DNA from 3 places in the Enterococcus sp. AZ196 genome. Region 3 is predicted to be linked to each of the others. Evidence: riboswitches for the same ligand, from Rfam matches in the RefSeq annotation. Region 3 holds a riboswitch; each other region holds the start of a gene.
The links. Region 3 has a riboswitch for thiamine pyrophosphate ahead of thiW (energy coupling factor transporter S component ThiW). Riboswitches for the same ligand answer to the same signal wherever they lie in the genome.

Region 1 (10,664 bases), 350 kb from region 3:
AGCTTTTTTTAATAGACGGTCATCAGGGTGAAGAATAATTGGATAACGCATAACATCCTCCTTGTTGCGACTTCTTAAATAAAATACATAGGTTCGTTGTCAATAGCGATCAATAAGCCTTGACGCTGGTCTTTTTGACTCACTTGTAAAATATCTTCCAAGGTCGTTTGTAATTTAGGTTCATTTTTATATTTGATGATTACTTGGTAATAGTAACGATTTTTAATCCGCAAGATCGCTCCTGGAGTAGGCCCTAGCAAAATACTTTGCGAACTTAATTGTTTCCGCAATTGTTCCGCTAGCTGGAAGGCTTTTTGAGCTGCCCGCATCTCTTCTTGATGGGAGACGGTCACCTTGACCGTATAATAATAGGGCGGATAATCCGTTTGATGCCGAATGCGCATCTCCTGCTGGAAAAAACGTTCATAGTCATGGTGCTGCGCTAGTTGAATTGTATAATGCTCTGGATTAAACGTCTGAATAATTACTTCACCGGCTTTATCACCACGTCCTGCGCGTCCACTGACCTGCGTCAGCAATTGAAACGTTCTTTCACTGGAACGAAAGTCTGGTAGATTCAATGCTGTATCCGCATTTAACACTCCTACTAAAGTCACATTGGGAAAATCTAACCCTTTTGCGATCATCTGTGTACCTAACAAGATATCTGCTTCTTTATCGCCAAAAGCTGTTAAGATTTTTTCATGGGCTCCCTTGCGCCGAGTCGTATCAACATCCATTCGCAATACGCGCGCCTCTGGAATCAGCTGCTCTAATTCCTCTTGAACTTTTTCTGTTCCGGTTCCAAAGTAGCGAATCTTGTCTTTCCCACAATTTGGACACTGGTGAGGAATTTTCTCTTCATGTCCGCAATAATGACAGCGCATTGTCTTTGTATCCATATGAAGCGTTAACGATATATCGCAATTCGGACATGGCAAGACAAATCCACAATCCCGACACATGACAAACGAAGAGTAGCCCCGTCTGTTTAGTAAAAGGACACTTTGCTCACCTTTGGCCAAACGATCTCGTAATTTTACTTCTAACGCTTCAGAAAAAGAAGAATTCAAGCGCCGCTGCATTTCCTCTCGCATGTCAACAATCTCAACTGTCGGTAACTTGGCCTGAACATTCGCTCGTTCAGTCAGCTTCAACAAGTGATAAACACCCTTCTGTCCCCGCGCACGGGATTCCAGGGAAGGTGTCGCACTACCTAACACGACTGGACATTTATGATATTTCCCGCGCCAGATAGCCAAATCTCTAGCATGATAACGCGGGGATTCATCTTGTTTATAGCTTGTCTCATGCTCTTCATCAATAATAATCACACCAAGATTTTCAAGCGGAGCGAAGATAGCGGAGCGAGCTCCTACAACTACATGGGCTTCACCACGTTCTAATTTACGCCATTCATCGTATTTCTCCCCTTGCGACAATCCACTATGTAGGACGGCTACTTCACTACCAAACCGTTCTTTGAAACGCGTAGCCATCTGTGGGGTCAAAGAAATCTCCGGTACCAGCATCATCGCCGTCTGTCCATTTGCCAGTACATCTTGAATAACCTGCAAGTATACTTCAGTCTTGCCGCTGCCGGTCACACCTTCTAATAGAAAAACTTGATGCTCATTGGCTGCACTCTTTTGACTGATGGCTTCATACGCAGTTTTTTGCTCGGCATTCAAATCCAATGCTGAAGTTCTTTTAATTTCTCGTTCAGCATAAGGATCACGATATTTTTCTACCGCAACAAATTCCAACCAGCCTTTTTTCTTTGCTTGATTCAAATTTGCTGCCGTGAAATCTTCTGCCTTCATTTGCTTAACAGAAATCAGAGCATCATCCGTAAGTTCTGCTAAATAATCCAATAATTGCTCTTGCTTATAGGAATTTTTCCGCAGCTCTGCCTTCAATTCTTCCACCTTTTCCGGTACAAAGGTTCGTTTGATATAGCGTTCAGTCTTTATTTTATTTTTAGTATGAACTTCATAACGCAGTTCAATGCTGCCTTGTTCACGTAAAGCCGCCAATTCTTTCAACCAGGCCTGAGCCTCTGCTTCTTCCCAAGTTATCGACTCTGAATCACCAAAGTATTTGGTCCGAATCGCTGGATCATCGTTGACTAGATACAAGCGTTTTTGATAATCGGCTTTCATTACACTAGGAAGCATAGTCTGCAAACACGTCACTTTGAAGGCAAAGGTGGTCGCTTTCATATAATCAGCCAACGCCAGTAATTCTTGATTTAAAACAGGGGTTAGATCCAATACTCTAATAATCGGTTTCAAATTATCTGGCAGAGGTTCTGGTGCCGTCTCAAAGCCGACTACAAAGCCTTGAACATGTCGCGGGCCAAACCCGACCTCTACTCGCATCCCGACTTCTACCGCTAATTGAGGCGGGATCAAGTAACTAAACGGCTGATCCGTCTGCATCGTCGGCACATCTACAATCACTTGCGCTAATTTCATTCTATCCGCCTCCATTCGTTAACAGTGTACTAAATTTTATATATGTACGTCTAAATTTATGAAATTGCGTAAATAAATCTTTAACACAAAAAGAAGGGACTGCGCCAAAAGTATTTGGTACAATCCCACTTACGCTTCATTAGCGAAAACAATTCTCCGCTTAGTTTTGTTCGTTACGAATCCGTTCTTCTAAATCGCGCTGATCACGTTCACGTTGCAAGTGACGTTCTTCTTCTTCCATTTTCAAGCGTTCTCGTTTGATTTCTGGATGAGGATCATTGATTACAGCACCTGCATCGATTTCCTCTAGCGCTTGCCCAACACTTTTAACAGATTCAAATGAGTCCAAGGTTGGTTGAGCACCTGAATCTAATTCATGTGCACGTTTACTAGCTAAAATTACTAAAGAATATTTTGAATTTACATGGTCTAACAACGTATCAATTGAAGGTTTTAACATCATAAGCTTATATCTCCTTTAACATTTTTATATATTTGCCAATTACTCGGTCAACTCGGTAATGTTCACTGACGATAATATCTTTGATACGATCAACAGCTTTTAATACTTGATCGTTAACAACAGCATAATCATAGAGTGCCATCATTTCAATTTCTTGGCGCGCAACCCGCATCCGTTCTTCGATCACTTCAGGGCTATCGGTACCACGTCCAACGATCCGTGCTTTTAACTCCGCTAAATCTGGCGGTGTTAGGAAAATAAAAACACCATCTGGTACTTTTTCTTTTACTTGTTGGGCACCTTGGACTTCGATTTCTAAAAAGACATCCTTGCCTTCATCCAATGTTTTGTTTACATAAGTTAGCGGTGTGCCATAATAATTTCCAACATACTCGGCGTACTCCAGCATTTCTCCCGCTTCGATCATTGCTTCAAATTCTTCTTTCGTGCGGAAATAGTAATCAACACCGTCGACTTCCCCTTCCCTCATCGGACGGGTGGTCATTGAGACAGAGTATTGGAACTCATTATCATCTCTTTCAAAAATGGCTTTTCTGACCGTTCCTTTTCCTACTCCGGAAGGTCCCGACAATACAATCAACAGTCCTCGTTCAGACATACTAACGCCCTTTCATGCTCTTTTTAGCTAACGCCTATTGTGCACTTTTTTTGTGAATATTTCAAGAGGTATTGTGAACTCGGCTCTTATTTCATAAGAAATTTCACCTAACTATTCAACATTTTGAATCTGTTCGCGAATTTTTTCTAGGATCGTCTTTAATTGAACGACGATATCCTTAATTCGAATTGGGCTTGATTTTGAGCCGATCGTATTGACCTCACGGTTCATTTCCTGCAACAAGAAATCCAGTTCCCGCCCAACAGGCTCGGTTGCTTTTAAAAGTTTTACTAGTTTTTCTAAATGAATGGTCAGGCGATCCAACTCTTCATGAATATCACCGCGTTCCAATAAAATCGCTAATTCTGTCAGCAAACGGTCTTGGTCAACGGTGTTTCCTAAATATTCTTCCAATTTTGCCTGATAGCGCTGCTGGAAATCTGCTTCATAATCAGTTACGAATCCCTTCAACTCTGTCACTAGAGTCTGAACTTTTTCACTGTATTCTGCTAGTACCTTTTGAATTCCTGCACCTTCAAGTTCACGACTAACCGCTAATTGCGTGAAGGCCTCGCTAGCAGTCGTTTGAACTAATTCCTCCAGCGTTTCTTCCTCAGTCGGTTGATCCACCAATGTTACGAAATCAGATTGCTCCATCGCTTTGACCAGAACCTGCTCTACTGGAAAATCCACAAGTCCAAAATGTTCTTTACCCCCATTTTGCAGCTCCTTGACTAACTGTTGTAGAAGTTCCCAATCAACCGAAACTTTTTTATTGCCGCTTTTCAACGGTGTTAAGTTAATAAATACATCTACTCTGCCTCGTTGAATTTTATCTTTTGCGATTTTGCGAATCTGCGCTTCAAAAGGATTTAGCTCTTTCGGCATGCGAATCTGCAAGTCTAAGAAACGATTATTGACGCTTTTTAACTCAATATTCAGTTCATAGGCCTCATTTGCTTGAAGCGCTTGGCCATATCCTGTCATACTTTTCATTTGATTTAGTCCCTTCTTTTGAAAAAAATCACTCACTGCCCTACATATTCTTCAGCGTTTCTTTCAACGCAGCAAATTCTTCGTTACTCAAAGTAACGCCTTTGCCCATTTTTTCATGTCCGGGTGCCCAATCGCGCAGGTCAAACTTTGGCGGCCGCTCATTCCAGCTCACCAAGTTCAATTCCTTACGCCAGCCCTTCGGATTTTCTGATAGGACAGCGATTTCTTCGACGATTTCATAATTAAATTCAGCCATGGTATCTCCTCCTGTTTACTAAAAAGTACGTTTACTTCTCATTGTGAATATATCTAAAAAAGAGTGCTAATAACGTTGGAATCGGCCAACGACGATAAGCCGCCTCCAACGATCCCTCGAGTTGGTAAATTTGTAAGACCAAGTAATAATTTGAAAAAACATTGTGATTCTCAATAAAATCTTCAATTTGTTCTTGAACTGAGAAATTTGCATCCAATTTGATCGGCATTTCAAAATGCTTTAAAATCGTCTCAATGAATTCTTCAGGTGTAAAAACCTTCACGGGCGAGACATTCACCCAATAAGCAAAGAATTCTAAGAATGCCAAACTAAGTATTTCCACTGGTACACTTTGTCGGAAAAATCTCCTAAGCTCTGGATAGAGCGAGCTCATATTAATCTTCAGCTTGTCTCTTAGATAAACAAAAAAATGCTTCGTCAGCGATTCAAAATCAGCCCGACAGCTGAAAAAGTAACGATACCCCTGCAGCTCGCCGAATATCCGTTTAGTCTCCAAATACCCTAAATCAATATTCTCAGAGGACCGGCCGCTTTGGAATAGCAATAAATCTCCTAAGTTCCAAGGACTTGCCAATACTAACTCAGTTACCTCATCAGGCAATCGGTATTTTTTATCCAAACCAGGGCCATGTACATCCACCACAATCAATTCAGTTATCGGCATTTGTAAAGTAATATCTACTGGTAAATTATTGCGATAGCCTCCGTCTACATAATTCTCGCCCTTGATTCTTGTCATCGCCATCATGGGAAAAAACGCTGCGGAAGCTAGTAACCATTCAATGATTTCCTCTTTTCTACACTCATTAAGCGGAACAATGACTTCTTGAAAAGCTGGAACCTTCGTCGTGACAACATATAAGGGACACCCATTCTGGATTTTTTGTACATCCAGCCGTTCTTCCAACAATCGTCTAAGGGGCTTTGAAGAAACGCCTCGCTGCTGCAAGGAGGTTCGAAGAAAGGTTCGAAGCTGATCAACCTGAGCTGCAAAATCGATCTCTTCCACCTCTTTAAAGGTAATATCCAAAACTTTATCGGTCTCTATTTCTTCCCACAACGCTAACGCTTGATTATAGTCACCTTGCGTGATCAACGCCCCGTTTAAACCACCAACTGAGGTACCAGTGATTACTTCAAATTGTATATTTTTTTCTAGCAGCGCCTTCCAGACACCAATCTGATATGCTCCGCGAGCACCGCCGCCGCCCAATACTAAGCCCGTATGATAGACCAATTCTTTTTGCCAAATGCCATCTAAAAATTGATAGCCTTGTGCAATCAACCATTGCTGTAAAATGAAATTTGCCTTGAGCTTCAATTGCAGGGCACGCTTAAACTTTTGTCGAGCAGCATTTTCCAATAATAAAAAGGCTGTTCGCCAGCCAATATCTGTTGAGATCAGTAAATTATTGATCCGCCATGTACCGCCTTCATCAACTTTCTCTACTAACAGCCACTGTGCTTTTCGTTCTATAAAATAACCGTTCCCTCGTTTAACTGCTGACAGAAATCCTGTCCGTGCTTGACTATGAGAGTCATAAAAAGGAAAAAGCAACTGTGAACGCTGAAATTTATCCCAAGCTGCTAACAACTCTGATCTATACATTCTTTTTAGTTCCATCGCTTCCTCCCTGATTTACTGTGAAACGATTGCTTTCAACCTGCTTGTTTCAGTATAGCAGAAATTTTCTCGCAACAAAAAGCTTCAAGACAGACCTGCCTTGAAGTTTTTGAATTAGCTGTCATTTAGTATGTTCGCTGTTCCATTTCAAACGCTTTGCGCATCGTGCCAGTTGCATTGTTGACTGGTGTCATAGCTACTAAATCACCTTGTACAATGATTCGTGTCACACCTTCGATTTCCCCACAGGTAATCAAAGTAACCTGTTGTTTGTCTGGGTGGACATCCAAATATTTCACTTCTGTTGGTTGAACACGAACTTTTAGCGTCGTCTTATAGGTATAGATATTATGCAAATCGGTCAAATAGATCAAATCGCCTTCCTTGATGCTCTCAAGCGGTGTAAACAACAAGCCCGGACGATCTGCACGATGACTTGCCAAGGCATAATTGCCTTCTCCCATCTTCTGATCTGGCGACAAGGTTCCTGCACCATACAAAAGCATTTCATTTGATAGACCTTTAAAAATCGGCAAATTGATTTCAACTGATGGAATCGCAATACCACCGATAACCGGCAATTGTTTGTTGTCTAGCTGCGCCTGAAGTACCGCTTCGGTACTGGCCGGCTGCACCGCATCAAAATCAAACGAAGCCTCTTTTTCCATATTTTTGTCGATCTCAGCTCGTTCCATTTTTGCTACAGCGTAACGTTCGCCATTATATTGCATCAAAAAATATTTGATTTGATTGTTGAATATCAAAGCTAAACCTACTAACAGCAACAAGAAAAGAAAAATATTTATTAGCCAGTTCCTTTTTTTCTTCATCTTAATCCTCCCGTGTTCTCCCGCTAATCATATCATATTCTATTAATTCTAGTGATACTACTTTCACTTACTAGAGAAAAAATTAAAAAAAGAAATAAATGCATTAGAAGTTTGTTATTTATTAAAATGATTTTAATTGTTAAAAAAGCGTCTTTATGTTGCAGTTTTTAAGACCTTTGTAATCTAATTTTAAAATAAAAGATACGAGCTTTTTTTTTATTATTGAGTTAAAATGATTGTGACGACTATTAGAAAGGGTGAATTTTGGTGCCAGATACGTTATTTGCATATATTGATTCCACAAGTAATGCTGTGCTTTCAAAAGGTTTTTCACCCAACGATTTTGTTGACGGAATTGTTCATCAACCTAAACATCTGTTATTGCTAGACCCTGTTGCAGAAGTCGGAGAATATGAACCGCATACGGGTTTAAAGATCATTAATAGTCATGAACAAGTCCAACAGTTTTTTAACAATAAAGCCTTCACCCATTCAAAGGGAACGAAATGGATCGATTTTAATGATCTGGCCATGTTAAAAGAACTGACTCCATTAGAAATTTCAGAATTGCTGTATTTTGGGCATATGCGGACACACCTGCATTCTCCCTTTTTTTATAAGCTGCAAAATAATTTTGTTTATTTCAATCTAGGCAACGACACGATGCGCGTATATTACCGCTACTTGGATGAATTTTATCGCATCCTTGCCAGCAAATTAACACGGATCGTCTTGGAGAAAGTCAATGATCGTCGTTCATTTTTCCGCAAAGGTTCCTCTGTTCCCCCGTTAGATGGTGAACTATTGAAGGAATTATATCCGATTTTACAAGAGGGGGCAATTTTCTGCCTTGATTTATCGGAACTAAAAAATAAACTTTACCGCATCCCCATCTTTTTGTCTGATGAAAAAGGTTGGCGGCGCAGTCCAAGAAATTATAAAAAAGAACAACAAATCGCAGAGATTACCTATGATACTGCCAAACAGCTATGGTCGTTGGAAGTTGAAAATGATGATCCTGTATTCTCATTTCGTTAATTGAAAAAAGCATTTGTCCGATTGATGAGGACAAATGCTTTTTTAACTGGCTACAAGGAAAGGATGAAATTCTCACATGAATAAATCGCTTTGCAGCAGGTCTATCCATGTCCGGCTTCACGAACTAGCTTTATCGGCAATAAGCTAAGTGAGTTCGCGAAGCCTTTCTTGATAGTTATTGGTGACTTTGTTTGTGGATACGAGCGCCATCTTTTGGCAAATATAACTGCGGCGCCTTTTCCACTACTAAGATCGCAACGATCGCTGTCACTATCGCTGTCGCCAAACCACTGACACCATTCATGACAAGCGAGAAAATCCAAGGATTCATTCCCCATAATGCATAGCTTCCCCAGAAAACCACTCCTGCAATAAAATGCCAGAAAAACCTTGCTCCTGTACCAACAAAAGTACCTAAAATAATATTCTTGCGCACGTTCCGCAGGTCTTGATCAACTAGACTTTGCTGCACTTTCTTTGCATACAATCCAGCAAATCCGGCAAAAGTAAAGGCAATCGGATACTCAATCAATACTTGAATCACACTTAAATAAACAACTTGGCTTGCAGGAAAATGTAAAATCCCCCAGATGAACGCGGACATCAAAGCTGGTTTGAAGCCTCTTCGCAGTGCAAACAACGTCAGCGGGATCATCCCTAATGAAATTGAAAAGCTGCTGCCGATGGTCGTTGGAATAAAAGACAGTACCAGCGAAAGAGCTGCCACCACCGTGCCCTCTACTAAAATTTTTGTCCTATACATAAAAAAACTCCTCCTTTTGAACATACAGTCCACAAAGGAGAAGTAATTATCATTACTTCATCACAATTCCTACGCTCGAATAACCGAAACAGGTACTAGGGTTTAGAGTCATCTCAATCTCAGCCCGAGGGCTCCCCTTTGCGACAGTATTATTCTATTTTTTGATACCCTCAGAGTATAACAGATGCCTGTCCGCCCGTAAAGGTATGAAATACTTTTATCGTGAAATACTTTCTTGATCTCCGCTTGGTGACAAGGTCGTTACCTTTTTGATCCGATCAATTGTCATCATCACCAATTGATTATCCTGAGTGCGAATAACAATGGACTCATTTGTTACTACTTTGGGCAACCAGCCTGAGATCGTTTGGAATTTCTCTTCGTCTTTTTCATCTTGAACTTGAATGACTACTAAACTATTTTGTAGAGCCGCCATCTTTAGTTTGAGAAAAATATTCTCATTGGCTTGCTCTTGGGCACGTTTTTCAGCAGAATCATTCAAAAAATCCGAGATGAAACGATATGATGAATTTGAAAACAGCTTGATTAAATTCTTTTTAGGCTTCTCGTTTTTAGTCATTCAGCTTCCTCCTATCAAGAGCATGGTTATGTAGTATGATTTTACTTAAATTCAAGAGAAAAAACAAGGAATCTAGTCCATTTCAAAAAAAGTTAACCATTCGTTTAAACCTTTTTGAATTAAATCATAGGTTTCTTCAAAATCACCTGTATACCAGGGATCTGGAATCCCTTCACCAGCGTGTCCCGGTACCCGATCTAAGTACAAATAAATTTTATCTTCAGTACCGTGGGGAGCGATTGATTCCAAGTCGGACACATTGTCTCTGTCCATCCCAATAATATAATCTGCATCATAAAAATCTTCTGTGGTTACTTGACGCGCACGCATTCCTTTGACGGAAATATGGTGTTGCGACAATATCCTCTGTGTCCCCTGATGTGGCGGATTTCCGACTTCCCAACGGCTAGTCGCCGCTGAATCAACTTGAAACTGCTTTTCTCGCTTTTTTTGGAAAGCATCCCGAAATATCGCTTCCGCCATCGGTGAACGGCAAATATTTCCCATGCAAACAAATAGAATCTTTTTCATGTCATTCCTCCTGTGCTATAGTCAATTTATCGAAATGAAACGAGGGATCGTAAATGAGTAAAATTTATCTGTCCGCCAAACTGCCTGAGCTTGGCACAAAATTGTTAAAAGAAGCTGCGCTTGAATATACAGTCTATGAAAAAGCTGGGTTAATTTCGAAAAAAGAGCTGATCGCAAACATCGTTGATTGTGAAGCCTTGATTTGTCCTCTATCGACACAGGTTGATCGCGACGTCATCGATGCTGCACCAGCATTGAAACTGATCGCGAACTTCGGAGCCGGCTTCAATAATATCGACACTGCTTATGCAAAAGAAAAAAATATCTATGTAACAAACACACCGGTAGTCTCGACTAATGCGACTGCGGAATTAACAGCTGGTTTAATCCTTGCCTTGTCTCGCCGAATTGTTGAGGGCGATCATTTGATGCATGATGAGGGCTTTGACGGCTGGGCTCCCCTATT
Region 2 (10,664 bases), 1.6 Mb from region 3:
CTTAGGCAAAATTTCTTTAACCTCTCCAATAAGTCCTAAATAAGTATCAATATTTTTATTGATTATTGCAGGATCAATATCTAAATGAATCAACTTAGCAAGTGGGCAGAACGCTGTTGCATTTCCTGTTACTCGATCATTCAAACGTGTCCCTATTGCAAAAATCACATCGCTGTTTATGAGCGTTTGATTCGCCGCATAGCTGCCATGAATGCCTACATTGCCAATATAGTTCCTGTGATTACTTGGCAACGCACCTTTTCCCATAATAGTTGAAACAACAGGAATATTTGTTTTTTCAACAAAATCAAGTAATTCTTTATGCGCGTTCCCTCGATGAACGCCTCCACCAATTAATAAAATTGGTTTTTCTGCATTGTTCAAAGCCTTAGCTGTTTCATTTATTTTTTTAATTGGTGGAACTTGTCTTTTTTCTCCGCCACGAATCGATACAGTTTCTGGATAATTATCAGAACCAAGTTCTTGTTGAATGTTTTTAGGAATGTCTACTACTACAACACCTGGCTTTCCTGTTTGCGCGATCATAAATGCCTTCTTCATGATCGTTCCCAGTTCTTCTCTTTTTTTGACTGTTACCGCATATTTTGCTATTGACCGACTAATTCCTACCATATCAACTTCTTGAAAAGCGTCCTTTCCAATCAAATGTGTTGAAACTTGTCCTGTAATACACACTAATGGAGAAGAATCATAACCTGCTGTAGCGATACCAGTAATTAAATTAGTTGCCCCTGGACCGCTAGTAACCAAACAAACACCGACTTTCCCTGTAGAACGAGCATAGCCGTCTGCCGCATGAATCAATCCTTGTTCATGGCGTGGCAGGACAATTCGAAATCCCTCTTTCTGATAAAGAGCATCAAACAAATCAATCGCTTGACCTCCCGGATAAGCAAAACAAACTTCAACTTTCTCTTTAACTAATGCTTTTACAACCAATTCAGCTCCCGAAATCATTTTAACCGCCTCCTAATTATGCAAGTGTTAACTTGCATTTTAACACAAGTATGATGTTCGCTGTCAACCGTTTTCAAAAGAAAAGGATCGTCCACAAGTGAACGGTCCTTTTGAATTACCATTTTTCTAAATTTGTAGCCATGTCCCAAAATGCATACTCCATTTTACTGCTGATTACGAAAGCCTCAATCATTTGATGTCGCTCTTCCTCTGTACTATCTTCGTAAAGACGATCTAAAAGTGCACGCTCTTTTTTTATTTCTTTGGCCGCGTCTTCACCCGCATAGGTTTCAATCCAACGTTGGTATAAAGGATGGGGAGAGCCACTCTCAATCAGACGAACACCAATTTCTTGATACAGCCACGCACATGGCAGCATTCCTGCATAGGCCGTCTTTGGTGTCCCATCAATTAGTTGACGATACATATGAGAAACATAATTGTAAGCAGTCGGTGCAATCGGCGTCTCTACTATCTCTTCCTCAGTAATAGCTAATTCAGTAAAAAATTCTTCACGTATAGCCAACTCGCCTAGTTTAAGATTTTCAGCATTTTCTTTTAGCTGAGCCTGTACCTCTTCATCATCTGTTTGCTCGGCAATATAATCATATAATTTGCTAAAATGTTCAAGATAATAGCGATCTTGCAGCAAATAGTAGCGAAAAACTTCTGGAGCTAAATCTCCTGATGCTAGTGATTGAATAAACGGATGCTCAAAACTTCCTTGCCAAAATGAGGCAGCCTCTTTTCTTGCTAACTCTGTAAAAGTCATTCGTTTCTCCTTTTCTGTAAATAATGGTGTACATTTGATCAAAAATACAAACTGCAATACTTCCTTAATTCGACATAAAAAACCTCCTTTATTCACGTAAGAATGAAAAGGAGGCTTCTATGCTTGAAAGGTACACTCAAGAAAACCCGACCAAAAAAAGGTCGGGTACAAATTTCCAAAATATCGCACATTCCCTGCGCCAGTCCTAACTGTTTCAGGTTCAATGGGTATAATCTCAGCTGTAAAAGCACCCCTAGTGTCATTCGATTGTTAAAAGTATAGCATACCTTTTTGAGAAAAACGATTACAATTTTACTCTATTCAATAATTAATCAAATATTCTCGATTCTTCTACGATCGTCGAGCTAGGGGTCAGAGTAGCCTCTGCGATTGTCTTTCCAGTATTTTTTAGATAATCTTTTATTAAATGATAGCCAATTGTATAACCGGCATTTCTTGAAAGCCCTATAGGTTGATATCCCTGCTCTCTTGCAACTTCATCACCGTACATGTAAGCGCAGACTTGATCAAATCCGCGAACATCACGACCATCCTTCATCACTTCAATCGTATATTCCAATTCTTCTTTATCATACTCCTTCACCCATGGGCCGCGATACTCGACACCGTAAAGCTTTTCAGCGAAAACCTCTGCTAAACCTTCAATCACCAAATAATCCTCAACACTCACATCGCCATGATTAAATGGTTCATAAGTGAAACGAATATTGTGATTAAACTCATGCGCCAAAGCCGACTTCAGTCGTACCTGATTAAAGTCGTTTGGCACGACAATCAAAAAAATATATCCCGGTATTCCACCGAATCCACTGTAACCCTCACTAGCCATCAATATACCATTCTCCGGATCGCCCAGTAGAATATTCACGATCAATTCTTCGAATGGAATCTGGTAGCCAATTTCATTGAAAAGTTGAGTACTTTCCGCAATGACTTGAGTACACTCATTAAAAATATTGGATTCCTTCAGCTGCTCTAACCTTGATTTAATTAAATCGACACTTTTTCGCGGCGTCCAAATACCTAACATTTCTGAAGCCATCAGCACATCATAGTCCCCGGGCTTTTTAGAAACAAGTGGTACATTCAGATAGTGCCACATTCCTTCGAATGGCTTCATTATTTCATAGCGAAATGCCTGTTCATCAACAGTCTCCTGCAGACATTTATCATAAAAAGACAATGAATCAATAATCGTAACTTTAAACTCACTCATTTAGATCCCTCCTTACTTCTTATCATAATGCTTGACGTTGCGTGAAGGTCAATAAAAATGGATATCCTCTGAAAAACCATTCATGCAATCGTATTTGCAAACGATTTTATTTTATGTTAGCATTATCGCAAGAGGTGATATTATGGAACACGAATTGACTATTGAAGAAATAAGAAAGGGATATTCAAAAAATGGAGAATTTCTCTTTCACTGCTTGTATTGTGATCAAACGTTTGATGATCGTTTCGTTTATCCGATCAGTGACTCAAACAATCAGTTCGCTCGAGCAGAAGGAGCTATGATCTACCATATGAAACATGAGCACAATGGCTCTTTTAACGCTTTGTTAAATCTCGATAAAAATCAAACTGGTTTGAGTGATACACAAAAAAAATTTTTATTGCTATTTTCTACAGGAATTAACGATCAAGAAATAGCAAATCAGCTAGGTATCACGACTTCCGCAGTGAGAAATCATCGCTTCAAATTTAAAGAAAAGAAACGTCAGGCGAAAATCCTTCTGGCATTGTTAGAGTCGATTGATGAAAAGGAGCATAGTGAACTTATCGCAAACTCATTAATTGATTCAGATGAACGGTTTGTCTCTACTAAAAAAGAGCGCGAGAAAGTCTTTGATGTCTTCCTTGATAAAAACGGAAAAGCGAACCAAATTCCGACAAAGGAAAAAAAGCGAATCATTCTGCTCCAAAAGTTAGCTGAAAACTTTACATCTGAAAAACAATATACGGAAAAAGAAGTCAACACGATTATTTCGAAGATGTTCGAAGATTATGTGACGATCAGGCGCTACCTCATTGAGTATGGCATTTTGGGTCGTACGGTGGATGGAACAATGTATTGGAAGATATAGTTTTTTGAAAGGAGCGATTGAATGGGATTGCCAATGAAAATAGATCATTTGCAAGTTACGGTGAAGGATATCAATGAAGTGGAATCTTTTTATGATGGGCTGATGGAAGCTCTAGGTTTTGATTTAAATAAGAAAATCAAAGTCTATTTGGAAGAGATGGATATGGATGTCATCGAATATCTCGATAAATCTTATGATTTTGGCATCTGTTCCGCATTAAAACAATATGAAGAAGAAACAATCCATCGAAGAAAGCCTGGTGCTGTTCACCATATTGCATTTAGAGCTTCATCTAGAAATGAAGTAGATCGAATCTATAAAACAGTGATGGAACTTGGAGCCAAAATTTTGGATGAACCAAAAATCTTTCCACAGCATGGGCCAAATTATTATGCGCTTTTCTTTAATGATCCAGATGGAATCAAATATGAGATCGTGAGTAATGATGATCATTTTTAAAAGTCGATTAGTCGTCCAAAAAGACTAACTACTTTTTTGGATGAAGCTTTAAAAATAAAAAGTCGAAGAGAGTGTAATATTAACTGTGTAAGTAACCACTAATCCTAGGCAGGTGGTTGCTTCACAGTTTTTATTTTTCTAAAATGAAGCTAAGAGGTGATTTTATTATGGCTAGAAAGAAAAGAAATCCTGATGCTGAAAAGCTAGCTGAAACCATTCTAAACGCTTATCAACCTGAATCTGTAGAGGACATGCAAGAAGCCTTAAAAGATGTGTTTGGTCCCTTATTTGAAAAAATGTTGCAGGGAGAATTGAATAACCATTTAGGTTATGACCCTCATTCGAAAGAACCAAAAGAACATAAGAATCGACGAAATGGCTACGGAAACAAAACGCTTAAAACAAGTTTTGGGGAAGTAGATATTGACGTTCCTAGAGATAGAGATGCCTCTTTTGATCCTGAATTGATTCCTAAGAGAAAGCGAGATGTCTCCGACATCGAAGGCAAAGTTCTTTCGATGTATGCTCGTGGAATGAGCCAGCGAGATATTGCCGCAACGATCGAAGATATCTATGGCTTTGATATCTCTCATGAAATGATTTCAGATATCACAGACGCTGTACTTCCCGAATTAGAAGAATGGCAAGCACGCCCATTAGCGAAATGCTATGCCTTCTTATTTGTTGACTGTATGTATGTTACTTTACGCGAAAACTACGAAGCCAAAGAATATGCAGTGTATACGATTCTTGGATATGACCTTAAAGGAAACAAAGAAATCTTAGGGTTATGGCTCAACCAAACGGAATCCAAAAATCGCTGGATGCAAGTATTTGATGAATTGAAATCACGTGGTGTAGAAGATGTTTTTTTTATTTCCATGGATGGTGTCTCTGGTCTCGAAGAAGGGGCTAAAGCGATCTTCCCGTCGGTCATTGTTCAACGTTGTATTGTTCACCTTGTTCGAAATGCGCTGCGATACATTCCGAGTAAAGATTACAAGGAAGTCTGCAGAGATATGAAAAAGTTTTATGGGGCATCTTCTCTCAATGCCTCACATGCCGCCTTCGACAGCTTTCAAAATCGATGGTCTCACTATTCTGGAGCAGTAGACGTATGGAAACGGAACTTCTCCCACGTTGAACAATTGTTTGATTACGGCAGTGCCATTCGAAAAATCATGTACACGACGAACGCCGTGGAGAGTGTCCATTCCAGCTTTAGAAAAGTCACCAAAAAAGGAGCGTTCTCCAATGAGAATGCGCTCCTTAAGTTACTTTATTTACGTACAAAAGAGTTACATGTGAATCCCGACAGTAGAATGTAAGAAAATGCCGACGAGAAAAATGGTGTTTTTCTTACATTTTTTAGTACACTGGTTTAAAAACAATCAGGAGGATTTTATGCGATCAGATGTACGTGAAGGAGTTCAAATTTATATTATGAGTGATATTAAACCTAATTTTACCCATTTAGCTAGACAGTTCGAATGTGATCCACGCACTGTCAAACGTTATTACGAAAACAATCTATCTAAAAAGAAAGCTGCACCGAAAAAACGGCCAAGCAAATTAGATCCTTTTCGGTCAATTATTCAAGAGAAAGTTGAACTAGGCTGTTCTGCTTCAGCGATTTATCGTTTTATCAAGAAGAAAGGTTACGAAGGGAAGGATTCTATTCTAAGAGATTACTGCAGCCAATTGCGAAAAACACACATTCAGAAAGCGACGATCCGAATTGAAACCCAACCAGGTTTGTCTGCACAAGTTGACTGGAAAGAAGATCTTGTCCTTTACAATCGTTCGGGTCAACGGTTTCAAATCAATTTATTTTTATATGTTCTAGGCTTTTCACGTTGGAAGTATATCGAGTTAACGCTAGACAGAAAACAAGATACATTACTTCGTTGTTTGAACAATGCCTTTCTTTCTTCAGAAGGAATTCCTCATGAAATTTGGTTTGATAATATGCGTACTGTTGTTGATCAAAGTAGAACGCAGTTTAGAAAGGTCACTTGGAACCAAAGGTTCTATGAATACAGTAAAGACGCAGGATTTAAACCAATTGCCTGTCGACCTTATCGTCCGCAAACAAAAGGGAAAGTGGAAGCCTTAGCTCGAACGGTCGAGCAACTAAAAGTATACAATGGCGAATTTGATACATTGGAGGATTTGATTGATCTTGTTTTTGAATTCAATGAAGAGCTTAACAAAGAAACTTCTCAAGCAATTGAGGGTCCACCAATACTGAAATTTACTGCACACGAAAAAGAGCACTTATTGCCCTTTGATTCGAAATTACTAACGACCTACACACAAGATATCCTCTCTCGTAAGGTATCCAAAGAATCGCTCGTGATTTATCAAAAGAATAAGTACTCTGTACCCGTTCGCTATATCGGCAAGACAGTTTCTCTCCAAGCTGTTGCCGGCGAACTTACTATTCATTATAACGGCGAATGTATTCAAAGACACCTTTTAAGTCAAAAAAAATTTAATTATCATTCAGATGATATGCAGGAAATTTTAAAGTCCGACATTTATCGGTCAAAATCGGATGAAGAAATTGCACACTATGTTCAAGAAAATTTGAAACTCTACGACGAGTTCTATTAGGAGGCACCATGTCACAATACCAAGAGTTACTAGATAATCTAACAACGTTAAAGCTAGATCAGATCAAAGAATATCTCCCTCATTTTTTAGAATCTGAAAAAACAAAAGAACTGTCCACAATCGATATTCTTTATTCATTAACGGAACGGGAATTAGCGTTTAGGAAACAACGGGCGGAAAAAATGAATATCAAAACGTCCCACTTCCCCTATGAAAAACGGATGTCCGATTTTGACTTTGACTATCAGCCGAGTGTAAACAAACGGCAACTGCTGGACTTATCCAGCCTGCATTTTATGGAACGGCAAGAGAACATTTTATTTATCGGCAGCAGCGGTGTTGGCAAAACACATTTAGCAACGGCGATAGGTATGGAAGCTTGTCGCCAACGAATCAGCACCTATTTTATTACGTGTAATGAGTTGATTCAGCGATTGACAAAAGCCTATCAAGAAAACCGGCATGAAGCATTAATAAAAAATTACTGCCGATATAAACTACTCATTATCGACGAAATTGGTTATTTACCGATTTCAGAGGTTGGTGCAAATCTTTTTTTCCAGTTAATCACCAGGAGATATGAAACGAAATCGACGATTATTACAACGAATATCCCATTATCAAAATGGGGAGCAGTATTCTCAGACCCAACATTAGCAAATGCCATATTGGACCGATTGGTCCATCACTCTCAACTAATCAAAATTACTGGGAGATCTTATCGCATGAAAGACTACTTGCTTGATAAGGATGTTCTTCAGGCACCTACAGATGAGAAAGGGAAGAAAATCGGTAAAAACTAGCATATTTTCACCGGCAAAAAATTACATTTGAAAATCGGGATTGACATTACACACGAAGTGGGCTGGCGGTCGTATCTAAAACTGGGCTATGGTGCTCAATCAGTTAATGGTCAACGAAACCTTCTCTTCTAGAATTGAAAAATATGCGATCTACCTTCCGTAAGGCTAGGTCTATTTAACTGTGCGTTCAAATTATTTTCTCCTAGCTGCTTAAAAATACTGTGAAAGTTTATTCGCTAGAAAACTTAACTAATTAATTTCCACAGTTTAGTTGACAAACCCAAGTCGAACGTTCATATACTATCGTAATCGAAAGAAATATGAACGTTCGCTTTACTCTTGTTAAGTGTTTCTCGAAAAAGTCTTTTGTTTAATTATAGTACTCTCCGTTAAGTCTCTAATCCCTCGCTAAACCATTTTTTTGGAGACAAATCAAGTCTGCCTTATTTCCATTTTTGGATATTTGTCACATGAGCAATGTGAAAAGCGACTGCTGAATCAATTGTAGATCGAGTTTTCGAGTACTTGACTACTTTTCTTTAAATACTCTCCAGTAATCGTGCCGCTTTCTAATAAGTCTTCAGGTATACCTTTGAACACAACGGTGCCGCCCTTCACGCCGCCGTCCGGTCCGATATCAATTATCCAATCAGCTTGTTTGATGATTTCGCTGTGGTGTTCGATGATTATTAAAGTATTTCCTTTATCTACCATCCGTTGAAATAGCTCATTCAGTTTTTTAATATCTGATAGATGTAATCCTGTCGTTGGTTCATCAAGCACAAAGACAGATTCCTTTTGTGTGATAGCTTTAGTCAGTTTTAACCGCTGACGTTCACCTCCTGAAAGTGTAGCCAAGTTTCGTCCAACCGGTAGATAAGTCAATCCTGTATCAATCATCGCTTGCAGTTTCTCATTCATTTTTTTGCTGCCGATATTTTGATAAAAGTGCTGCAGCTCTTTCGGCGTCATATTTAATACATCCAGAATCGTACATCCCTTCAATCGATAACTCAACGCTTCAGCTGAAAAACGATGTCCTCCGCAATCCTCACATTCATTTACGATCGGATCCATAAAAACTAACTCGACAGTTGTTTCTCCTTTCCCATGACAAGTTGGACAGGCTCCCGTTGAGTTGAAGCTGAACATCCCCACTGGGACGTTATTCGCCTTAGAAAAACTGCGGCGAATCTCATCATAGATCCCGAGGTACGTTGCTGGAGTCGCACGATTGGTTGCTTTGATCGGAGATTGGTTGATGATCGATAGTTCATTTGGAAATTGTTCCGGTAGAACTTTAGTAATCAAAGTTGATTTACCTGAACCTGCTACACCAGTAACGACAGTTAGAATATGTTTAGGTATTTCCACCGTCACATTTTTTAGATTATGCAAGCTTGCATTCTTAATTGTCATCTTTTCATGCCACCTGCGCGGTTGTGTATTGATCGGCAGCGTCTGACAAATTTCCTTTCCTGTAATACTATCTGATTGAAGAAGTTCTGGATAAGTTCCACGAAAAATAATTTCACCGCCTTGTTTCCCTGCTAGCGGTCCAATATCGATCACTTCATCAGCGATCGCAATCACATCTGGGTCATGTTCCACAACAAAGACCGTATTTTCTTTATCTCGTAAATCTTGCAGAAGTTGATTGATTCGCGAAACATCACGCGCGTGCATGCCCGTACTTGGTTCATCAAAAATATAAAACATGCCATTCAATGCACTTCCCATATGCTTTACCAACTTTACACGTTGTGCCTCTCCACCCGATAAGGTTGGTGTCTTTCGGTCCAACTGTAAATAATCTAACCCAATATCAATTAGATGTTGAACCTGGTCCTTGATTTCATAGATGACTTCATGTACTTCGGGATAAGCTAATCGATTCAAGAACTCAAGTAGCTCATTCATATCCAGCGCTACACAATCAGCAATAGAATGATTATTGATTTTTACTGATAACGTTTGTTGGTTTAATCGACGACCTTCACAATCAGGACACGGCGCTTCATACAATAGTTCTTTTAATTTTTCCTCGTACATTTTACTATGTCCAGATAAGTCCCGTTTTAAAATGATTCGTTCATAATTTCGACAAATTCCTTCTAGTTTCGGATTGATAGGTGTTACCTCTTTTTCAGGATGCCCATAAATCAATTGATTCCACTGGGCAGTGGTCAATTCCTTCAATGGCTTATCATTATCAAAGAAATCTGCTGCAGCATATTGCTTCCAATACCAATTACCAACCGCATATCTAGTATCCAAGACGGCTCCCTGATTCCATGATTTCTCCTGATCAATCAATTTATCAATGTTGATCTGATTAACACGTCCTAGTCCGGAGCACTTCTGACACATTCCCTGAGGATGATTGAAGGAAAATTGACTAGCAGAACCAATATGTGGTTTTCCTATCCTTGAATATAATAGGCGCAACAATGAATAAATCTCAGTGATGGTTCCAACCGTAGACCGTTGATTCCCACCGAGTGGTGTTTGATCAATGACGATTGCTGGGTTAAGATTTTCAATTCGTTCCGCTTTAGGCTGGAGGAATTTAGGCATCCGATTTCTTACGAATGCAGAGTAGTTCGCATTCATTTGTCGCTGTGCTTCCGCAGCGATCGTATCAAAAACCAAGCTGGACTTTCCTGAACCTGACACCCCCGTGAATACAATGATCTGGTTCTTCTGAATCTCTAGTGAGAGATGCTGTAAATTATTTTGTGTGAGACCAATTAATCTTAATGGTTTCATCGTATATCCCCCCTTATCTATCCAGTCTAAAGTCTGCCGCAACTGGAGAGTCAAGGAAGAGATGAAACTTTTCTTTTCACCTCTTCCTCTTCTTTAAAAAATGTTGCATTCTTAAGGGATTGTACTGAACGATAGGACATTTCCTTGTTCTTTTTTTGA
Region 3 (10,664 bases):
AAAAGCCGATCCTGCTGGGATTAAGCTTTGCGACGATCGGCTGGATCGCCCTAACCCTATTATTGCGCTCACCGCTTCTGCTTGGTTTTGTTGCAGGGCATGTCTTCTACATGATCGGTATTGGGTTTTCTTATAGCAACCTGATGACTACCGGAATGAACCTGCTTTCAGAAGACGAATATGGCGATGGTAATACGCTGTTCAACACTTTGCAGCAATTCTCCGGTGCAGTCGCCACAGCGATAGTCGCAACCATCATCAACTTAGCGCAGCAGTCCCAAGACGATTTTATTGCCGCAACGGTTACTGGCTCGCAGCTTTCATTACTCGTATTATTAGGTCTGCTGCTGGCTGTTTTTATCGCTTGTCTGATTCATTTTCGTAAAAAAGCGGCAACAGCCTAATGGTAAGAAAAAGGGCATAAGTTCAGCGGATACTCGCTAGCATTCCTGTCCTATCCTGATAAACTTAAATTATCAAGGTAGGAGGTATAAACGATGACACTAGGAACTAATTTTTTCAATGCCCGTAAAAAGCAAGGGTTATCCCAAGAAGCTGTCGCAGAAAAGCTTGGTGTAAGCAGACAGACGATTTCAAAGTGGGAGCTGGACGAAACACTGCCTGATATCAACCAATCGAAAAAATTGGCCGCGATCTACAAAGTTTCTTTAGACGATTTGATCGAATTCGACCCTGATTTAAACGACATAAAGGAAGTTATCGCCAAGACCAGTGAAGAGAAACAGCAAAAAATTGATTGGACAACTGTCTGGGCAGAGAAATATCCTGTCTTAACGACATACCAAGAAGTCGTCCACTTGGATGACTACGTTCCGCTGATAAACGACCTGTTGAAGCAGCTAAAAAAGGATTATGGGTATACGGATCAAGATGCTTTTCTCGTCTTCAAGGATATTTTGGCTCAAATCTGGAAAAACAGTAACCCATCCACCCGTGAAAACGGGTGGCTTTTTAACACCTCTAGAAGAGGTCCCCACTCACGTACTCCATAAATGGAGCTTCCCAAAAGACCGCCAACCGCTCGGCGCTCGCTACTTTATTTCTTTTTCTTACTCTTGAATGGATCAACGTATTCTCGTTTACTTATACTATCTCGAATACGATCATCTGATTCCTGCTCTCTTATATATTTTGCGATTGTCTTTTGATTCAACCCCACTGTACTTACGTAATATCCTTTAGACCAGAAACTTTTATTCCCATATTTATAGACTAAGTTTCCATGCTGCTCATGGATCAGAGTCGCACTTCTGCCTTTTAAAAATCCCATGAACTGAGAAATGCTTATTTTCGGTGGAACTCTTACTAACATGTGGATATGATCTGGCATTGCATGAGCTTCGATGATTTCTACTTCTTTCATCTCACAAAGTTTACGCAAAATTCTTCCGATATCTTTTCTTAACTCACCATAAATTACTTTTCTTCTGTATTTTGGTGTGAACACGATGTGGTACTTACAATTCCAGCGTGTATGTGATAAACTTTTGTCGTCATTTGATGGCATAGAAAAACTCCTTTCGATAAAATGAGCGGTTGGTAGCCACTTAGTAGTATATCGAAAGGAGTTTTTAACGCTAAAGCTCTTTCGTCCACGCGTAGAAACGCGCGGTTTTTTTGTTTCACTCGCTAACACGAGCGAAACTGACTGAAGTCATTAACTAGAGTAAAAACCGCGACCAAAAAGTCGCGGTTTTTACTTACTCCTCACAGTCTGTCTCTTCATTTAAGAGAGTCCGGACTTCGCCTTTTTCCACTCGCAGAATCAACAGAATCGCTAGTAAAACGATCCCTGCACCGAAAATAGGCGTATAATGAATGCCGATTTTTCCAGTTATCTGCGCGCCAACCGTTGATCCCAATGTGATCCCAATATTGAAGGCCGCGATATTCAACGCTGAAGCCAGCGTAATATCTTTAGGGACATATTTTTCAGCCAGCTGAACAACATATAGCTGCAACCCAGGAACATTCATAAAGGCGAATAGTCCTAAGAGCATTACGGCTAACAGGCCCAAACCAGACTTTCCAATTAGGATCGTCACAAATAAGAACACGAGCGCTGCCAGCAACAGACCAAACATTTTGATTAACGAGTCCAGTGGCTTGTCGTTCGCAAAGTGTCCGCCAACAGTATTGCCGATCGCCACCATCACACCGTAAACGATCAAAAGGATTACGATGGCACTAGCAGAGAAGCCAAACCCTTCTAAAATTGGTGAAAGATAGGTGTAGGCAGCAAATGTTCCGCCGTAACCAAACGCAGTGATCAGAAAAGACAGCACTAATGGTTTATTCTTACCTATTCGAATGAAGCCCTTCAAGTCAACTTTCCCGGGAATCGGCAGATGACGGGGAACGAGGAAACTGCTGGCAATCAGACCAAGTAAGCCAACCACGGCGATAAAGATAAAGGACATATTCCAAGTCGTCTGCTGACCAATAAATGTCCCAAGCGGAACACCTGTTACGGTCGCTACAGTCAAGCCGGTAAACATAATCGCGATCGCACTCGCCCGACGAGAGGGGACTACAACATCCGCCGCAATCACTGTCGAAACCGACATGAAGATTCCGTGAGCCAACGCCGCCAAAATTCGACCTGCTAACAGCACCATAAAGGTCGGTGCAAAAGCAGCCAGTATATTTCCGCTGATAAACAACAGCATGATTCCGAGCATCAAGCTGCGGCGATTCCATTTTCCTGTTAAGACCGTCAACAGCGGGGCCCCGATCGTAACCCCTAAAGCGTATAAAGAAACTGTCAGACCTGCTTGAGCCAAGGTGACATGGAAGCTTTTAACGATCATGGGTAACAGGCCAACACTGATGAATTCAGTCGACCCGATCGCAAACGCATTGATCGCCAGAGCCAGTAATGTTAAGTTTGGTGAGATTTTCTTTTCCATATTATTCCTCCAAAAAAATATTTGTAAGCTACGAGAAGATACTATATACTGTTGATGACCTTTTGATAAGTACCCACTTTTTTGTACCATAGGTACCTTTCAGTAACTTTTGGATCACAGCAAGCTTTTGAGGAGGAATTTTTTTTGGAAAATCGTGCCTACATGATCGGTGTCGAGGCAACAATGGATGTCATCGGCGGAAAATGGAAGCCTATTATTCTTTGCAATCTTCGTCACGGACCGATGCGGCCCAGTGACTTAAAACGCGGGATTACTGGCATCAGCCAAAAAATGCTGACACAGCAGCTTCGTGAATTAGAAGAGGATAATATCATCGACCGCAAAGTCTATCAGCAAGTACCACCTAAAGTCGACTATTCGTTAAGCGAGTACGGCCGCAGTCTTTCAGATATTTTAGACAGCCTGTGCAGCTGGGGAGAACAGCATGTTGCACATCTCCAAGAACAAGGACAGGATGTTTCTTTGAAGGCAAACTAAAAAGAAGTTGAGAAAATCTCAACTTCTTTTTTTGATCACAATCGTATCTGTCATTTGGGCCCAATGATTGGTTGGTCCATGTCCGTGCCCCACAAAAATCGGTTGACTGATGGCCGCCTGGATAAATTTCTTTCCGATAATGATCGCTTCTCTTAACTCTGTTCCCTTTGCCAATTCAGCCGCGATACATGCTGAAAATGTATCCCCTGTCCCATGCGTGTTGGCCGTCTCCACTCTCGGCGCGCTCATCCAGAAGCTTTCCCCAGATGCTAGTAAAACAAAGTCGGCGGCGTCTTTGTTTTGACTATGCCCTCCTTTAACCACCACATTTTGTGTGCCGAAGGCTTGCAGCGTTTTGGCCGCTTCAATCATTTCTTGATCGGTCACGATCCGCTGCCCAATAATCACTTCTGCTTCCGGCAGATTGGGCGTGACGATTGCCGCCAAGGGCAGCAGCTCTTGATTGATGGTTTTTACCGCATCACTTTGCAGCAGATGATGCCCGCCCTTTGCCACCATCACTGGGTCGACAACTAAAGGACCGAAATCAGCTTGCTTCAATTTCTTGACCACCGTTTCCACCCGCTCCGCATCTGCCAGCATACCTGTTTTAGCGGCACCAATAGCAAAATCAGCCGCTAGCGAGTCAAACTGCTCTTCAATAAACCCGCTGGGAATCGCCATGCTGTCCTGTACGCCATAAGTATTTTGCGCAGTCAGCGCCACGATAATACTCATGCCAAAGGCTTTTCGCGCCTGAAAGGTTTTTAAGTCGGCTTGAATCCCTGCTCCGCCGCCTGAGTCAGAGCCGGCAATCGTTACCACTTGAGGAGTTCCATTAATCATTTTTATGCCTCCAGTACTTCATTCATTTTTGTTTTTAAGCTGCGAACCCTCTCACTGACATCTTGAGCCAGCATAATATCACTGACGATCGAGACACCCGCAATTCCCGTTCCGCGAAATTCGGTCAAGTTGTCGGCCTTTATCCCGCCGATCGCAACACTTGGAATCGCCACCGCCTCATTGATCGCCTTTAGCGTTTCTTTGGAGGTCAACGGTGTATCCTTGGTTTTCGTAGGAAAAATCGCTCCGATTCCCAAGTAGTCTGCCCCCGCTTTTTCAGCCTCTACCCCTCGTTCGATCGTTTTGGCTGAAACACCTAAGATTTTTTCTGCTCCGATCAGCGAGCGCACGACAGCTACCGGCATCTCATCATCACCGATGTGTACCCCTGCCGCATCAACCGCCAGACAAATGTCCACCCGATCATTGATGATCAACGGAATATGATAACGATCTGTGATTGCTTTTACGTTCAAGGCCAGCTCGTAAAATTTCCCAGTCACTAGCTCCTTTTCCCGAAGCTGAACCAACGTCACGCCATTTTTGCAGGCTTCTTCAATCACTGCCAAAAATTTTTCATCACTAAAGTCGTAACGACCCGTTACTAGATATAATGTTAAGTCCATTGTTTTTCCCATCCCTTCACCTCAGTCCACCAATCACTTTCCATCAAGGTCGAAAGCTGATTCAAGGTTTCTTGTCGAAAAGCGGCTAGCCCGGTTTCATCTCCTGCCTGCTCGCCGCAAAGATTAAAGTAACTGACCGCAGTCACAGCTGCAGTCGCCGGCTCTACTCCGCTGCCTAATAAAGCTGCAATCAAAGCCCCGACAATATCGCCCGTACCTGTAAAGCGATCCAATGCTGGAACGCCATTAGATAAACGCCAAATCCGCTTCTGCTCAACCACGATATCCTGTCTGCCGGTTGCTAAAAAAAGCGTTTTCGGATACGTCTTGACTAACTGCTGCATGGCTTGCGCTAACTCCTCCAACGCTTCCTCACTTTGATCCAACTCACTGCCGTCTACCCCGCGGGCATGGCTGGACAATCCGCAAAAATTCCGCAACTCCGAAATATTTCCCTTCACTACTGTTGGATTTTCCGCGACTAGCCAACGGCCCACTTGATCTCGCGTCCGACTGACACCGTAGCCCACTAGGTCAACAACGGTTTTCTTTTGTCTCTGGTTCGCCAGCTTAGCAGCTGCCGTCAAACTCTTTTCCCGTTCTTCTGACAGGTGTCCGATGTTCAGCAAGAGACTATCCGTCTGTTGAAACAGCTCATGGAACTCCCTCGGATCAGATGCCATAATCGGTTTGGCCCCAACATAAAGCAGCGCATTCGCCACCGTTTCGCACGTAACCTCATTGGTTATGCAGTGAACTAAAGGCGCATCTGCTAGGGGGAAGACTTTTGAAACATTCGTTTTGATCATCCAAACATCCTTTCATTTGAAAACAAGCCCTGCCATCGTTTAAAAATCGGTGTTTCCTGCAGCTTGACTAATACTACAAAGGCGATCGCCGATCCGATCAGCGTCGCACCAACAAAGCGCGGCGTATAGATCAGCCAGTACAGCTCGTTTTGACTGCCGGTAAACCAAACCATCACAGGATAAGAGAGAAGTGAACCAATGACTCCTGTACCAATGATTTCCCCTACCATCGACCAGATCAGCTTTTTGCCTAAGCGATAAAACACTCCTGCAAGAAGTGCCCCAAATACCGCCCCTGTCAAAGCCAACGGCGGAATTCCCAACAGGGTCATCCGAATCACTCCACAGACCAAAGCCATCACGGTTCCATAGACTGGTCCCAGCAGCACCCCAGCAATAATATTCATCACACTGGACATCGGTGCCATTCCTTCAATCCGCATCAAGGGGGACAAAACCACATCCAACGCGATCATTAAGGCCAGCAACGTCATTTTGTGGATTTTATTTTTCTCCACGACAAATAACTCCTTTCTGCAAGAAACAAGAGGAGGTATCTCAAAAGACAGAAAAACCCAACCAAAATAAAATGGTCGGGTACGATCAGTCAACTAGCTACATTTCCCTGCGGCAGTCTTAACTGCATCAGGTTCCATGGGTATAATCTCAGCTAAACAGCACCCCAAATGTTTCTCTTCAATTGATTGGAGTATAACATACTTTTTTTAATCCAACTAGCTTATAATGATAAAAGCTGCTCGAACGTATCCAGCATTTGAGCACCAGACAGATCCTGCTCTATTCTGAAGAATGCTCCCTATCTCTCACAGCAATAGACTAGACAAGAGAAAAAAGAAAGGAAATTTTTATGATTCAACCAAATTTTTCTGCCATCCATCATGTGGCTATCATTGTTTCAGACTATCAAAAGGCCAAGCATTTCTATGTGGATATCCTTGGATTGCCGATCATTCGTGAAAACTATCGACCGGAACGCCAGGATTATAAATTGGATTTACAGCTAAACGAGGCGGAATTAGAAATCTTTGCCGTACAAAATCCGCCGAAGCGTCCAAGCTTTCCTGAGGCAGCCGGCTTGCGGCATCTGGCCTTCAAAACAACGAACATCCAAGCGACCATTGACTACTTAAAAAGCCACGGCGTCGATTGTGAACCCTTGCGAACCGACGATTTTACCGGCGAAAAAATGACGTTCTTCTTCGATCCCGATGGACTGCCGCTGGAGCTGCACGAATAAAAAAAGAGCAGAAAATTCTGCTCTAAAAATGTGTATTTTTTGAAGCTGCACAAAAGCTTACGCTTCTTCCACCGGATATTTAATCGCGTTTTTCTTCAATTTTTCGCTGATGATCTCATCGATATCAAAGTTCAAATTATCCGCCATCATATAAGAATAGATCAATACATCCGCCAATTCTTCCTTTAGGCGTTCCGTTTGCGTCCGCGCTTCTTCTGAGTCCTTCCATTGAAAGAGCTCCAATAATTCAGCCGCTTCCAAACAAATCGACAGCGCTAAATCCTTCTCATTGTGAAAGGGACGCCAGTTTCTTTCGTCACGAAATTGATTAATTTTCTCCATACTATCCATAGTCAACCTTCTTTCGTTTCTATTCTAACACAGAAACGAAGGAGCGTTTTTCCTCAAGCTCGTTGATAGTATCCTGAATCCAGCGTCTGCTTTGTTTGGTCAAAAAGGGATCGATCACAACAACAGGATAGTCCTCTGGCAGCCCTTCAGCCGAACCCGTAGTAATCAAGCAATCATAATTTTTCAATTCATTATGCAGCTGCGGGGTACCCCCAGATAATTTTTCAAAATGAACGAGCAGAAAGTTGCCATAGATCGTATCACTAATTTGCTTGGCTAAAAAACTTTCCTCCGTTGGTGTTAAATCCGATAACAGCAGCAGCCTCAAAAAAGGTTCTTGGCTGGCCAGCCATTCCAATCCCCGCTCTTCTGTGGTGATCAATAAATACACATAGTTGCGAATAAAATCCTCTTCCTGATACATTCCATAGCGATCAACAAATTCTTGGACCAGCTCCCACACTCGTTCCACCCCGCGACTATAAACCTTCGAGACTTCCGATAAGAAAATCGTTCGGTTGCGCCATAGCAGGCATACATACCTGCCTTGCGGATCATGCAGATAAAAATCATTCGATAGAACCGTCGCCAAATTGATTTGGCTTTGCTTATCTAAACGATAGCCAAGCATTTTGTTGTATGCCTCCACGAGCTCGTGATGCTGCATAAACAGCCGCTGATACTTCTTGTTGTCTGCTATCGCAAACTCCCGATGTGAAATGCTGAATACAACCGAATCAGAAAAAAGCAGCCAAAGACCATCCCGCACCATATCCGGTGTCAAATCCATTTCTACCCCTTCTCTAACAGAGTGCTTCAGCAGCTTATAACTTAGGTTCAGCGGCAGGTCTAAGCCTTCCGTCCTCAGCTCCTCCTTCGGATACTCATGCCCATTTTTCATTCGCCAAACACTGATATAAAAATTATAGATCAGCCGCTTTTGAAAAACATACTTTTCGTGGATCTGATTGACCTTAACAAATTCTTGGATATACTGCTCAATAATATGGTAATGCTTAAGAGGCAGCTTAGGCAGCGTGCTTTCAAATGAAACCTGTCGTTCACTGTAAAAGCGATAATAAAAGTGTCGGATCTCCCCTTCATTTCCTTCCACCCGCAATGGACGATAGCATAATTCCAGCCCAGCCAGAGTCAACGCCTTCTCAATTTTTTTCAAATAGCGTTGCGTGTTAGAAGAACTGAGATACAGCTTCTTTGCGAGTGCCGTAATATTTTCACATTCCTCATACAAAAGCTCTTCAATAATCTGAAACTCCGGACTCGTATTCAAAATATTGGCATAAAGATTTCCTAAACTGACTTTCTTATCCACAATCAATTGATAGAGTCCTTTTATTTTCGTAATCTGAAATCTAGGATACTCTTCATTGATCAATTCAATATCATTTAACAGAATCGGCAATGAGCAATTCAACTCACTTATCAGCTGAATACTCGACCAGCCGCTACGATGATAATAGAGTTTTTCCACTAATGCCAATCGCCGCTTGTTACTTGTTCCCAATACTGCGCGAAAATCCATGATTATCCCCCCATTAAAAGACCACCTTCATCTTGAATAGTTCCAGCCATTTGGCTCTGAATCAGAAAACAAGTATTGCTTCGTTTATTCTGAAAAAAGTGAACTATTACGCAAAAAGAACCCACTTAAAAACATTATTTCAACAATATTCCATTACTTATATGAAAAAAATACCAGATACTCGCAATCTTTTTATTTGTTAACAAATAATAATATGAAAAGGGACCCTTGACAATTTTTGGTCAAATTCATTCAAAATGCATGATTTCAAAATCAATTTTTTTTAATTTAAGAAAAAAAAGGGAAAAAAGCGCACCAAAAATCACAAACACTGCTCCAATCCAAGCCTATTTGGGTCTCATCGCTTGAAATAAAATACAATTTTAGGGCATTTTCCCAATTTTTTAAAAAAAAGAAAAAAACAAGGGATCGATCTTCTTGCTTTCGCCAGCAATTTTTTGCATGAATACTAAATAATGCCGAAATTTCTGCAATATCTGTAAATTTGAGCAAAGAAAAAACGCTCATTGATTTCATAAGCGTTTTACAATCACTATTTTTTTTACTGCTGAATGAGTGAAAGATAGTATTCTTGCCAGAATTCTTCGGTCACAACCTTTTCGCCAGACTCGATTATGAATTCTCCCGCCTCCGGCTCAACGATCCGATCATCCGGCACGTGGTATAAACGCCGCTGTCCCTTGATGGGAAAAGGTTTGATGCAGCGTACCTCAGCAAAAATCCACGCATAGGACTCTTCGTCCAATTTTTTAACATCAACAAGATCCACGATACAAACAGCATGGCCTGAAATACAGCCCGGCGTCTTGATCGCTGTCGAACAGATCAGCAACGGGCCGCGATGGTGGGTCGACCACGAGCGATACTCTTCGGTTTTCTTTCCGGAAAGAATTTCCATAACTGGCTCTGGATGGATGGAGATAGCCTTCAAATCATTCGCCTCACTTTTACGTATTTACGACTATTTTATCACTTTATTCAGGATTGGATGAAAAGAATGAACCGTTCTCATTTAAGATGGCTTCGTTGAACATCCTTAAAAATATCCAGCCAGAAATCGTCAAAAACAATGACCTGCGTAGTGATCTTCTGATTTAGTGGTCTGTCGGCTACTTCATACAGGATTCTAGCTGCAGCCTCTTTAGGATAGCCGTAAATGCCTGCACTTAACACAGGAACGGCTAAGGTACGTAGCTCATACTCGTGTGCCAGCTGAAAAACCGCTTCATATGCAGCATATAACAGCGCTTCTTCATTGTGCCTACCGTCAATATAACGCGGTCCCACCGCATGAATCACATACTTAGCTGGTAAATCGTATGCTGCTGTAATCACCGCAGTTCCCGTCGGTGTCCCGCCGATTTCTGCCATGGCCTGTTTCAATTTAGGGCCGGCCGCTCTATTTAATGCACCATCGACTCCGCCGCCAGGGATCAAAGCTGAATTCGCCGCATTGACGATTGCATCTACTTGAACAGCTAAACGTGAAATATCACCAACTCTTACTTCGATCATCCTTTTCGCTCCTCTCACTTACGCTATCTATTATATCAACAAACAATCGGGGAGCATCATGGCCGATTTAAAAAATTGCCATTTGATTGCTTTAGAAGACCAAAAACGCCAAGCAGCCATCCTCTCACCAGCTCAAGATTTTAAAACAGGCCAAGCTCACTGATTACCGCAGGGAGGGCACGAAAAAAAGCACTGCGAGGCGATCCTCGCAGCACTTTTCACTTAATACTTACCTGGTCAAACCGAAAGAAGCTCCTGATGATCCTT

Region 1: it holds a riboswitch for thiamine pyrophosphate, as region 3 does, so the genes downstream of both, thiT (energy-coupled thiamine transporter ThiT) here and thiW (energy coupling factor transporter S component ThiW) in region 3, are expected to answer to the same signal.
Region 2: it holds a riboswitch for thiamine pyrophosphate, as region 3 does, so the genes downstream of both, tenA (thiaminase II) here and thiW (energy coupling factor transporter S component ThiW) in region 3, are expected to answer to the same signal.

Annotation. Positions count from the first base shown of each region.
Region 1 covers NZ_JBIPAM010000001.1:2,895,189-2,905,852, reverse strand. The annotation lists gene def (peptide deformylase) at 1-51, opposite strand, end outside; gene priA (primosomal protein N') at 75-2,477, opposite strand; gene rpoZ (DNA-directed RNA polymerase subunit omega) at 2,638-2,940, opposite strand; gene gmk (guanylate kinase) at 2,945-3,559, opposite strand; gene IGI67_RS14020 (YicC/YloC family endoribonuclease) at 3,671-4,555, opposite strand; gene IGI67_RS14015 (YdbC family protein) at 4,596-4,811, opposite strand; gene IGI67_RS14010 (patatin-like phospholipase family protein) at 4,843-6,456, opposite strand; gene IGI67_RS14005 (class A sortase) at 6,582-7,286, opposite strand; gene IGI67_RS14000 (hypothetical protein) at 7,554-8,324, shown strand; gene thiT (energy-coupled thiamine transporter ThiT) at 8,500-9,087, opposite strand; TPP riboswitch at 9,137-9,235, opposite strand; gene IGI67_RS13990 (hypothetical protein) at 9,305-9,667, opposite strand; gene IGI67_RS13985 (low molecular weight protein-tyrosine-phosphatase) at 9,740-10,198, opposite strand; gene IGI67_RS13980 (2-hydroxyacid dehydrogenase family protein) at 10,252-10,664, shown strand, end outside.
Region 2 covers NZ_JBIPAM010000001.1:944,864-955,527, forward strand. The annotation lists gene ilvB (biosynthetic-type acetolactate synthase large subunit) at 1-978, opposite strand, end outside; gene tenA (thiaminase II) at 1,094-1,750, opposite strand; TPP riboswitch at 1,924-2,015, opposite strand; gene IGI67_RS04590 (DUF2268 domain-containing protein) at 2,079-2,987, opposite strand; gene IGI67_RS04595 (DUF2087 domain-containing protein) at 3,130-3,858, shown strand; gene IGI67_RS04600 (VOC family protein) at 3,880-4,317, shown strand; partial or broken gene IGI67_RS04605 (IS256 family transposase) at 4,485-5,618, shown strand; gene istA (IS21 family transposase) at 5,722-6,933, shown strand; gene istB (IS21-like element helper ATPase IstB) at 6,942-7,736, shown strand; gene IGI67_RS04620 (ATP-binding cassette domain-containing protein) at 8,235-10,505, opposite strand.
Region 3 covers NZ_JBIPAM010000001.1:2,543,291-2,553,954, reverse strand. The annotation lists partial or broken gene IGI67_RS12285 (MFS transporter) at 1-404, shown strand, start outside; gene IGI67_RS12280 (helix-turn-helix transcriptional regulator) at 498-1,013, shown strand; gene tnpA (IS200/IS605 family transposase) at 1,058-1,528, opposite strand; gene IGI67_RS12270 (MFS transporter) at 1,722-2,930, opposite strand; gene IGI67_RS12265 (winged helix-turn-helix transcriptional regulator) at 3,075-3,428, shown strand; gene thiD (bifunctional hydroxymethylpyrimidine kinase/phosphomethylpyrimidine kinase) at 3,447-4,274, opposite strand; gene thiE (thiamine phosphate synthase) at 4,277-4,900, opposite strand; gene IGI67_RS12250 (hydroxyethylthiazole kinase) at 4,891-5,709, opposite strand; gene thiW (energy coupling factor transporter S component ThiW) at 5,706-6,185, opposite strand; TPP riboswitch at 6,315-6,404, opposite strand; gene gloA2 (SMU1112c/YaeR family gloxylase I-like metalloprotein) at 6,578-6,967, shown strand; gene IGI67_RS12235 (nucleotide pyrophosphohydrolase) at 7,025-7,318, opposite strand; gene IGI67_RS12230 (helix-turn-helix domain-containing protein) at 7,338-8,861, opposite strand; gene IGI67_RS12225 (ASCH domain-containing protein) at 9,424-9,813, opposite strand; gene IGI67_RS12220 (macro domain-containing protein) at 9,891-10,397, opposite strand; gene IGI67_RS12215 (tRNA dihydrouridine synthase) at 10,635-10,664, opposite strand, start outside.